Regions from separate parts of the uncultured Rossellomorea sp. genome, predicted to be linked through region 1. Evidence: a T-box and tRNA genes for the amino acid it is inferred to sense, from the RefSeq annotation. Region 1 holds a T-box; the other holds one or more tRNA genes.
What was found. A T-box is a leader RNA that pairs with one kind of tRNA and senses whether it is charged. The one in region 1 lies ahead of alaS (alanine--tRNA ligase), so its partner is inferred to be a tRNA-Ala.
Positions count from the first base shown of each region.

Region 1 (5,876 bases):
AAGAAAGTGTTTAACATTTCTTCGATCATGTCCCACTCTTCTTCTGTTTCAATCGGCTTTAATTCGCCTTCTTGGCCTTCGTCTCCCGGAAGGAATGCAGACGCGTGGATTTCGATTTCTTCTTCGTCGTTCTCATCTGCTCCCAGTGGATAATATAGTACATAAGATTTTCCGAATTTATCTGATTCAAACGTGAAAAGAACCTCGCATAATTGTTCATTTCCTTGTTCGTCAACTACTGTAATTTGTTTTTCTCCGTGTTCCATGAACATTCACCTCATTATTTTTGGCTGTCAAGATATCCTTGAAGGATCATCATCGCAGCCATTTTATCAATTACTTTCTTACGTTTCTTCCTACTTACATCGGCTTCTAAAAGGACTCGTTCCGCTGCCATTGTACTTAGTCGCTCATCCCAATATTTAACGGGAAGGGATAATTCCTGATGAATTAACTCTCCATAAGCTTTAGACGCTTCACCCCGGGGACCAATTGAGTTGTTCATATTTTTAGGCAATCCGACTACAACTGTATCCACTTGGTATTCCTCGGCAAGTTCCTTTAATCGGTCGATCCGGAACACACCTTGATCTTCGTCAATCTTAATCGTTTCAATCCCTTGAGCGGTCCAACCAAGCTCATCGCTAATTGCGACTCCCACTGTTTTAGAACCGACGTCTAAACCCATTACGCGCATGTATTATCCCTCTTTGTGCTGTTTCAAATACGATTTGACTAATTCTTCGATGATCTCATCACGTTCTAAACGGCGGATGATATTTCTGGCATCTTGATGTCTAGGAATGTAAGCAGGATCTCCAGATAATAAGTACCCTACGATTTGATTGATCGGGTTGTACCCTTTTTCTTGAAGAGCATCATGAACCTGCAGGAGTACTTCCTTCACGTCATGTTCGAACGGCTCCTCTGAAAAATCAAACCGCATCGTTTTGTCAAAAGAACTCATTTTTAGCACCTCTCTTCAGGCTTGTCTTTTTGACAACCGAATTGTTAATCGTTACCTACATTGTACACCACTTTAACAAGGAGTTAAATGGATTTGACCCATTCTTCTACAAATTGCAGGGCTTCTTCCACTTTTTCCGGGTGTTTACCCCCGGCTTGAGCCATGTCCGGACGGCCACCGCCTCCACCACCACAGCGTGAAGCTACCTCTTTAACAAGTTTTCCAGCATGATATCCTTTTTCGACTAAGTCCTTCGTAACTCCTGCAATGATCGTAACTTTGTCGTCACCAGTTGTTGCCAATACAATAACCCCTGAGCCCAATTTCTGTTTAAGATCATCCATCATTGTACGTAATCCATTGCTATCTCCCACAGCCACCTTCGCGGAAAGAACATTCACCCCGTCAATGACTTTGACTTGATCCGTTAAGCTGCCTGCTTCTATGTTAGACAACTTTGCGGATAATGATTCATTTTCTCTCTGAAGCTCTTTCATTTCAACTAATAAAGAGTCCACTCGGTTGACGACTTCTTTAGGATTCGCTTTAAGTTTGCCTGCTACTTCCTTCAGTTGAGTAACCTGATCATTCAACACTTTGTAAGCATTCTCCGCTGTAACAGCTTCAATCCTTCTCGTACCTGCTCCGATCCCACCTTCTGAAAGAATCTTAAATAACCCGATTTCAGACGTGTTCGAAACATGGCAACCACCACAAAGCTCTAAGCTATACTCTCCAATCGATACAACGCGAACCTCTTCGCCGTATTTTTCTCCGAATAAAGCCATCGCTCCCATCGCTTTTGCCTCTGATAGTGATTTAAGAGCTGTGTTAACTGAAATAGCCTTCCAGACCTTCTCATTGACGATGGTTTCGATTCGCTCAATCTCTTCCTGGGAAACAGAACCGAAATGAGAGAAGTCGAATCGCAGACGGTCTGGTTCCACCAAAGAACCTGCCTGATTGACATGATCTCCAAGGACATCTTTCAATGCCTGATGAAGGATATGCGTCGCCGTGTGGTTCTTCTCCACTTTTGTTCTGGATTCACGGGACACTTTTGCAAGCACCTGTGCATTTTGCTCTAGTGTGCCCTCTTCAACGATGGCAGAATGAAGGTTTTGGCCGTTAGGGGCTTTCTTCACGTTTGTCACAAATACTTTCACGCCCATAGCTTCAATGTATCCTTTATCGCCGATTTGTCCTCCGCTCTCTGCATAGAAAGGTGTCTGGTCCAGAATAAATTGGCATTCCTGTCCTTTATCGACTTTCGGCTGACGTTCATTATCAACCAACAGTTCAAGAATTGTAGCAGTCGTTTCTAATGTGTCATATCCTACAAAGCGACTTTCTACCGTGATGTCACTTAGGATTCCTCCTTGCACTTGCATGCTGCCCACATCCTGGCGAGCCGACCTCGCTCTTTCACGCTGACCTTCCATTTCTCTTTCAAAACCGTCATGATCAACCGTCAATCCTTCTTCTTCTGCATATTCTTCCGTTAATTCAACCGGGAAACCGTACGTATCATACAGACGGAAGACATCTTCACCAGGAATCACTTTATTCCCAGCAGATTTTTGTACCTTGATAATAGAAGAAAGAATAGCCAACCCTTCGTTTAAAGTTTCATGGAAGCGATCCTCTTCATTTTTCACCACTTTTTGAATGAATTCCGCTTTTTGTTTCACTTCCGGGTAGAAATCAACCATGATTTCAGAAACAACCGGAACCAATTCATACATGAACGGACGATTGATTTCAATTTGCTTCGCAAATCGAACCGCACGGCGAAGCAGTCTTCTTAATACATAGCCACGGCCTTCGTTGGAAGGAAGGGCTCCGTCACCGATTGCGAAGGAAACCGTTCTGATATGATCGGCAATGACTTTGAAAGCTACATCGATCTCGCTGTTTTTCCCGTATGACTTACCGGAAATCTCTTCGGTTGCAGAAATGATCGGCATAAATAAATCTGTATCAAAGTTTGTTGGTACTTCTTGTACGACACATGCCATACGTTCAAGTCCCATACCGGTATCAATATTTTTCTTGGGAAGCGGAGTATACGTTCCATCAGGGTTATGATTGAATTGTGAGAACACAAGATTCCATACCTCAAGATAACGATCATTCTCTCCACCAGGATATAATTCAGGGTCTTCAGGACTTTCCCCATATTCCGGTCCGCGATCGTAGAAAATTTCTGTATTCGGGCCGCTTGGACCTTCACCGATATCCCAGAAGTTCCCTTCAATACGAATGATTCGTTCAGCAGGTACGCCTACTTTTTTGTTCCAGATATCAAATGCTTCATGATCTTCAGGGTGAATGGTAACGGAAAGCTTCTCGGGATCAAACCCGATCCATTTTTCATCGGTTAAAAATTCCCATGCCCATTCAATCGCTTCAACTTTAAAATATTCACCAATGGAGAAGTTACCCAGCATTTCAAAAAACGTGTGATGACGTGCTGTTTTCCCTACATTTTCGATGTCATTTGTGCGAATGGACTTTTGAGCATTCACGATTCTTGGATTCTGAGGAATGACACGTCCATCAAAATACTTCTTTAATGTAGCTACTCCACTATTGATCCATAAAAGGGACGGATCTTCATGCGGAACTAATGATGCACTCGGTTCAACACCATGTCCTTTTTCCTGAAAGAAATCTAAAAACTTTTGACGAATTTCTGCGCCTGTTAATTTGTTCATGTAAAACTTCCTCCTTCATTGATTATGTATGGTTAAAAATGAATACAAAAAAGCCCTCATCCCTAAAACAGGGACGAGAGCTAACTCGCGGTACCACCCTGGTTATGAACAAAGAAAGTGCAGGCTTAGAGGCTCGTAGTTCCTTGTTGCCTCTCAGGAAGCCTATTCGCATTTCTCTATTGTTCATCCCTCAAAACACCTTAACGCGGATAGACGGCAGGTTTTACCTGCACTCAGGATTAGCATTCGGTTATCCTTCATCTGGAATCCCTTGCAGCCTGGGGAATCCCTCTCTGATAGATGGACTATAACGTACTCGATCCTTCATTGCTTTCATTTTATACGAATACTTGTATATGTTGGATTATAGAAATATTCACTGTATTTGTCAATGTTGATTCTTATTTTTTCAGTTAATCTCCCCCTGCTGCATGAATGAAATGGGTTCGTCCATGTAAAATCGCTACTTTTACCACAGCTAAAAAAGGCACTGCAACAATCATGCCGATCACACCCCCTACTTCACCACCAATGATAAGGGCAGCCATAATAAACAGTGGATGCATATGAAGGCTTTTTCCGACAATGAGGGGCGATAAGATATTCCCCTCCAGGAATTGGAGAACTACGACCATGATGACGACATATATCATCATATTGACAGAGATCGTACTTGCCACAATGGCAGCTGGAACCGCTCCGATAATCGGTCCGAAATAGGGTATTACATTGGTTACTCCAATGATCAATCCGAGGATCAAGGGATACTTCATACCGATTAACCAGAGTGTTAATGCTGAAAGTCCCCCAATGATCAAACAAACTAAAAGCTGTCCCCGGATATAACCTCCCAGCGATTCATCCACATCCCTTGAAAATGAAATCGCGCTGTTCCTCCATTTTTTAGGGGTAAGCTGCCACAGGAATCTTTTCACTTTCGTAATATCCTTTAATAAATAAAAAGATACAAAGGGAATGATTGCAACAAGCAGAAAGCTGTTCATAAACTTCATCACAGTGGCCAGAACGACTGCGACAAGCCCCGTCAACCAGGCTTCGATCCCGTCAATTCTTTCCTCTAATTGAGATTGTATTCCGTCTGGCCAAGTGGAGGTCTCGCTTTGCACATAGTCCAGCCACCTCTGGTATTGTTTTGTAAAAAGTGGCGCATTCTCTGATAAATCTTTCAGCTGATGTATGATGATCGGAGTCCCCTTATAGACCGCGTACCCTAATCCTCCAAAGAAAAGGATGTAGATGAGCATGATCGCTATTCCTCTATGAATGCCCGCCTCATGGATTTTTTCTACTATTGGATGAAGCAAATAGGCAATGAATCCCCCTATCAGGAAGGGTAGAAGCGAAAAGAACAATACTTCCAGGACCGGATGCCATACAGGCTTTAATAAGTAGAGAATATATAGGAATAAAGCAAGAATAAGAGCTATTGAAAGTCGGTACAACCATTTGGCATAGGGTCTCTTTTCCATTATTAACACCTCCTTCTCTTCTTCCCTAGTGTTGGAATGTAGGAGGGTATTTTATTCATTGGACATAAACAAAAGCATGATGGGAGACTAGGGCATATCTGGAACTAAATCGGTGGGGATGTAAGGTGCGAGAGTCTTTTCGCTGATATATCGGGAATTCCGCTGATAAAAGTGGGATTTCGCTGATAAAACAAAAATTCCGCTGATATCCAAATAGCAGCTGCTTATATCAATAAAGATTTAGTGATTTTTCTTTGTATCTAAGTTCCTTCATATGAAAAACCAGGAAAATAAAAAAAGACTGACCCGAAAGTCAGCCTTTTTAGCTGTTAAAAAAGTTTCTTTACTTGTTTACGAATTCGTTTCATTTGTCTTTGGTTCATCATATTGGATCTTTGTGAATAGATGGAAGCCGCAATTCCTGCTCCAAAACCAACGATGGATGCAAATGTTTTGTTCAAGAAAGACACCTCTTCCTAGCTTAGTCGGCGTTCTTCCTCATCAAACAAGTCGTCTAAGGAGCTCAGTGATCCATCCTCTTCCACTTGATGAGTATGAATGACTCCCTTTGACAAGGAAAGCTCTATATAGCAACCCCAACAATAATATTGGTTGATGCCGATCTTTCCAATATCTTTGCTCTGACAATTTGGACACTTCATCGGTAAGGTTCACCTCTATTACACCAAACCTGGTGTGTAT
Region 1 is NZ_CANKZT010000001.1:829,468-835,343, forward strand. Features, by position in the region: gene Q1B03_RS04465 (DUF1292 domain-containing protein) at 1-266, opposite strand, end outside; gene ruvX (Holliday junction resolvase RuvX) at 281-697, opposite strand; gene Q1B03_RS04475 (IreB family regulatory phosphoprotein) at 701-967, opposite strand; gene alaS (alanine--tRNA ligase) at 1,051-3,684, opposite strand; T-box leader at 3,751-4,021, opposite strand; gene Q1B03_RS04485 (AI-2E family transporter) at 4,098-5,174, opposite strand; gene Q1B03_RS04490 (YrzQ family protein) at 5,504-5,644, opposite strand; gene Q1B03_RS04495 (hypothetical protein) at 5,651-5,836, opposite strand.

Region 2 (5,876 bases), on a different contig from region 1:
CTCGCAAACGCATCTATGCGACAACGGATAAATCGAAGGGTGCCCTTAAAACACTGGCATCTGACGAAGGCTATGAAACATTTGTTGTTCCTGATGATATCGGAGGCCGCTATTCTGTTCTGACAGCAGTTGGGCTGCTTCCGATTGCTGTAAGCGGAGTGGAAATCGAGACAATGATGAACGGTGCTGCACAGGCGCGTGAAGATTTCGGCAAATCCGAGCTTACAGAAAACCCTGCTTATCAATATGCAGCGGTCCGTAACGCCCTATATAATAAAGGGAAAACAATTGAAATGCTCATTAACTATGAGCCTGGGTTACAATACTTTTCTGAATGGTGGAAGCAGCTGTTTGGAGAAAGTGAAGGGAAAGACCAAAAAGGAATTTATCCTTCTTCAGCTAACTTCTCTACGGATCTGCATTCTCTTGGACAATATGTTCAAGAAGGACGCCGTGACATTTTTGAAACGGTCATCAAGGTTTCAGAGCCTCGTCATGAGCTGAAAATCGAGAAGGCTGACAGTGATCTGGATGGTTTAAACTATTTAGCCGGTGAAACAGTGGATTTTGTAAACAACAAAGCGTTTGAAGGGACATTGCTTGCCCATACAGATGGTGGCGTACCAAATCTGATCGTGGAAATTCCTGCAATGGATGCATACACATTCGGATACCTGGTGTACTTCTTCGAGAAAGCATGTGCGATGAGTGGATACCTGCTGGGTGTAAATCCATTTGACCAGCCGGGCGTGGAAGCATATAAAGTGAATATGTTCGCCCTTCTTGGAAAACCAGGCTTTGAAGAGAAGAAAGCGGAGCTTGTGAAACGTCTTAAATAAGGAAAGAGCACTGAGGGAAATCTCAGTGCTCTTTTTACATTTTTCTTTTACTTTAGGAGAAACTATCCCTAAAAGAAAGGGGATGGATCCACGTGATTGAGCTTTCATCTAGCATTGAAGGACAGCATTACCAACTGTATAAGCTTGAACAGCTATTAAAACCGCTTGGATATTCGATAGGTGGAAATTGGGATTATGATCACGGCTATTTCGATTATAAAATTGATGACGAAGTTGGCTACCAGTATTTGAGAGTACCGTTTACGTCTGTTGACGGTCAATTGGATTCAAGGGGGGCCACGGTTGAATTCGGTAAACCGTTCCTTCTCTCTCATAAATACCAGCGTGGCTTGGACGATTACGCATCAACCGGAACCTTTTCAGGCTCTGTCAATCAATTTTCTGAACCACAAGATCCCGATGCAAGCTTCCCGGAAGAATATATTGAAGTCGGGAAAGAACTTGTAAAAGAGCTGGAGAACGTTTTGTTCTCTAGTTAGAGATCACAAGCAGTTCATCATTTTCTTCAATCAAAGTCGTCAAAGGAGGATTCACAGTCGTGATTTCTCCTTTTTTTATGCCCAATAAGATAATATTGTTCTTCAGAAGATGTGCACTCAATGAATGAAAATTTTCATCGATGTATTCATCGGAAACAGGGATCAGCTTCAGATTATTTCCTTTAAGATGGTTCAAAAGCTTTAATATCGTCTTAGACATCCCTTGAGAAATGATACTGTTCATCATCACGTAGCTGGTTTGCATATTCGTTTGAATTACTTCATCGGCTCCAGCACGTTTGGCATTGGCCACTTGATCCTTCTGGAGAATTTCAACGACCGTATACAATTCAGGGTGATTCCCTTTAATGGCGAGAAGAGTCAGGACAGAATTCATGTCTGCCGTTTTCTCATCTTTATTTTGATCAGCGGTAATGATGGCGATCGATGCTTGATGGAGATTTACTTTTTTTAGAATCGCATCTGTAAAAGGGGTTCCCCTCACAAAATGAATACGGTTATTGCTATATGGATTCTTTTGAAGGGTTTCATCGACCAAGATGATATCACATTGGGACTGCAGGGATGTTAGTTGGTTAATCACTTCACGCGTCCGTTCATTCCATCCTACGATTACAACATGTTCTTTCCCCTTGAACGCAGCTCTCCCTTCCAAATATGCATTTTGTGTCATCACCGTTTCTGCTGCAAGGGTGACAAAATAAGTAGAAAGAAAACCGGCACCTACTAAGATGAGAATAATGCCAATCAGTCTGCCTTCAAACGATGAGGGAACAAAATCCCCATACCCAACAGTGGAAGTCGTAATAATCGCCCACCAGATCCCATCGAATAGGGAAGGGAAGGTATCGGGCTCGATGAAATGAATAATCGTTCCAAACGAGAGCATCAGCGTAATCGCAATCATAAATATCCGAACAACTAAAGGCCAGCGCAAAAACCCCTGAAACATCTGCTGTACCATTCTACCAGCTCCTTTTCATCTGCACTGACCATTATTGCCCATTCAGGTTCTTCTAAAACTCACAAAGCCATTCTTTCTTTAACAAGCTGTACATGTAAGCATCATATTTATGGTCATCTTGAAGGATATATTCTCTGAGTAATCCTTCCTGTTTGAAACCAAGCTTTTCAATCACTCTTGCAGAAGCTTTATTATATGGGACGATCACTGCCCCTACACGATTCATTCCTTTATCTGTAAACAGATAGGTAAGTAAAGGGGAGAGTGCCTCTCCCATGATGCCCTTACCCCAGTGGCCGGGGCTCAAGTCATAACCTATTTCACAGCGTTTATAGGCTTTGGAAATGGCGTGGAATCCGCATGTACCGATCATTTTGTCACTAGTATTCTCCACAATCGCCCAGCGCATGGGACCGCCTGTTTCAAGGTGTTTTTCGTAGTTCTCTACCATACTGACAGCCACTTCTTTCGATTCAATCGGACTCATGCCAAAATAGCGGAGAACGTCCTCGGACGTGTATAGCTCATAAAGAAAATCTACATCTTTCATTGTGAGTTGTCTTAGTGTTAATTTCTCCGTTTCGAATACTGGATATTTTTCCATTATTTTCAACCCCTTTGTACATGAAAGTATATCACGGAAGTGCCGGATCGAGGATAATGAATTTTGATTGAGTACACTTCAAAAAGTATTGTGGCAAAAGTGAATGGGAAAGGGGCCGGATAAACTCTATGAAGGATGGTCGCTTTATTCTGCCAACAATATTCTTACTCAGCATGGATCTAGAAATCTATTAAGTATAAACGTTAGTTTGTATACAAAGTTTATTACATTCATTGTGACAGGTTATACATATGATATATTAAAAAATTTAATATATCGGAGGAATAGAATTGAATAATAGAACAATTAAGTGGAGTGGCTATACTTGGAATGTGAAAAATTCTTCAACTAACAAATGGGGTCCCGGACCGAATTATTTTTCAGGTAGTACCGAAAATGTATGGGTAGACAGTGCGGGAAGATTGCATTTGAAAATAACAAAACGAAACAATAAGTGGTACTGTGCTGAAGTATATAACACGCAAACCCTTGGTTATGGAACGTACCGATTTTTTGTGGATGGTCGCCCGGATCTATTGGATCCAAATATAACTTTGGGATTATTCACATATGATGGTACTTCTGCGGATGCTGCTGCGAATAATTATCGGGAAATTGACATTGAATTTGCGAAATGGGGAAATCCAAAAGGACCAAATTCTCAGTACGTGGTTCAGCCCTATACAAAGGCGGGGAATATGATTCAATTTCAAACGTCTCTAAGCGGAAACTATTCAACCCATAGTTTTTTATGGACTCCAACAACCATTAAATTTCTTTCCCTTCATGGACATTATTCAAAACTACCAAGTCCAATAGAATGGTATCGAATCAAGGAATGGACATATAGAGGAGGAGATATTCCTAATACCAAAAACGAAAAAGTAGACATTAACTTATGGTTATTTGGAGGAAGGGCTCCATTGAATCAAAAGGAAACAGAAATTGTGATAACTAAGTTTCAGTTTATACCACTTGCTAACTAATCGTTTAGTGTGAGATCAAAGCTATAGCAAAAACAAGATAATAAAAATAAGATGGGGAAATCTTGTATACAAGATTTCCCCATCTTATTTCGGTATGGAGCATAGCGGGATCGAACCGCTGACCTTTTGGCTGCCAGCCAAACGCTCTCCCAGCTGAGCTAATGCCCCGTGATCGGTCAAGATTTATTATAAGAAATATACATAGCTTTCGTCAATCCTTTTTTATAATATTCTTCTTTTTAATCTATAAATATCCCAACAATTATAAAAAAAATAGCGACGAACCATTGTTCGCCGCTCTCAAAGACACGGACCAAACTTAATCACTCCATATCTTCATCCATTCATCTATTCAACAACTCTAACCCTTTCACTAGTGCCAGAGCTTCTTCATCGGCAATCACCGTTACATGATCATGCTGATTCAGAATAGAAGCAGGGAAGTCCTCTGAGATTTTGCCTTCAACTAACTTTTTCATCGCCGCTTGTTTAGCCTCGCCTGAAACTAGTAAGAGAATTTCTTTACTCTTCATGATCGATGAGATTCCCATGGTAATAGCATGTGTCGGAACGTCATCGATTGAATCAAAGTAACGGGCATTAGCCTCACGTGTAGACTCTGCAAGCTCAACAATGTGAGTGTTGGATTCAAACGATGTACCTGGTTCATTGAACCCGATGTGTCCGTTGCTTCCGATCCCTAGTATTTGAAGGTCGATCCCCCCGTGGGAGCGGATTTTTTCATCATACGCTTCGCATTCTTTTGCGGGGTCGGCTGCTTTTCCTGAAGGGATATGGGTGTTTTCTGAATCTATATCAATGTGTTTAAATAGGTTATCATTCATGTAATGGTAGTAGCTGTTAGGGTGTTTACCTGATAGGCCGATGTATTCGTCCAGGTTGAAGGACGATACATATTGATAAGACGTTCCGTTTTGTTGATGATCATGAATCAGCACCTCGTAAAGCCCTTGTGGTGTTCCGCCTGTGGCTAAACCCAGTGTTACGTTTTTACTTTTTTTTACCTTGGATAATAGATAGTCTGCAGCGACTTGACTCATCTCCTGGTAGTCTTTCACTTCAATTAGTTTCATGAGTATCATCCTCTCGAATATAGGCTATTTTTCCTTTACATATCGTTGTGTATACGTCTTTGTTTTCGTCTAATATGACGATGTCTGCATCTTTCAGGGGAGCAAGGCTTCCTTTTCGATCAAAGACATTTAATTGTCTGGCCGGATTTTCAGCGGTCATTTTGATCGCACTTCTCATATCACCCGTAGTAAATTCCTGGATATTCGTAAATGCGTCTTTCATCTTCAATACGCTTCCCGCTAAAGTGTCTTCGTCCAATAAAGCTTTCCCGTCCTTAACCGTCACCATCTGTCCGCCAAGGTCATACTGACCATTTTTCAAGCATTTGGCTCTCATGGAATCAGTGATGAGGATCAGTCGCTCATCTGTAATCTGATTGAATGCTAATTGAATCACTTCTGGTCGAACGTGAATTCCATCTGAAATCAATTCCACCATTAATTCCTGTCGTAAGAAGGAAGCACCGACAATCCCGGGCTCACGATGATGAAGTCCTGACATTTGATTGAACAAGTGGGTCACATGGGACAAGCCGGCATCGATGGCTTTACCGACCTGATCAAATGTTGCATTGGAATGGCCTACTGAAGAGATAATCCCATTCTCTTTTAAATAACGGATCAATTCATGGTCATCATCAAGTTCGGGAGCGAGAGTGACTAATTTTATATGGTTTTGAGATAGGGCCTGCCAGTGTTTAAATATGTCAACACTTGGCTTTTGGATTCGATTGAGAGGTTGTGCTCCTGCTTTGTCCGGATTGATGAACGGTCCTTCTAAATGAATGCCGAGAATTTCTGCCTGACCATCACTTTGATGCTTTGACATATAGTCTGCGGTTGCCTTCAATGCTTTTTCGATTGCATC
Region 2 is NZ_CANKZT010000004.1:464,022-469,897, forward strand. Features, by position in the region: gene Q1B03_RS16790 (glucose-6-phosphate isomerase) at 1-839, shown strand, start outside; gene Q1B03_RS16795 (YugN-like family protein) at 932-1,339, shown strand; gene Q1B03_RS16800 (TrkA family potassium uptake protein) at 1,332-2,324, opposite strand; gene Q1B03_RS16805 (GNAT family N-acetyltransferase) at 2,377-2,928, opposite strand; gene Q1B03_RS16810 (glycoside hydrolase family 16 protein) at 3,219-3,914, shown strand; tRNA gene Q1B03_RS16815 (tRNA-Ala) at 4,010-4,082, opposite strand; gene nagB (glucosamine-6-phosphate deaminase) at 4,259-5,008, opposite strand; gene nagA (N-acetylglucosamine-6-phosphate deacetylase) at 4,995-5,876, opposite strand, start outside.
Region 2: it has a tRNA-Ala gene. The T-box ahead of alaS (alanine--tRNA ligase) is inferred to sense a tRNA for this amino acid. The anticodon was not compared.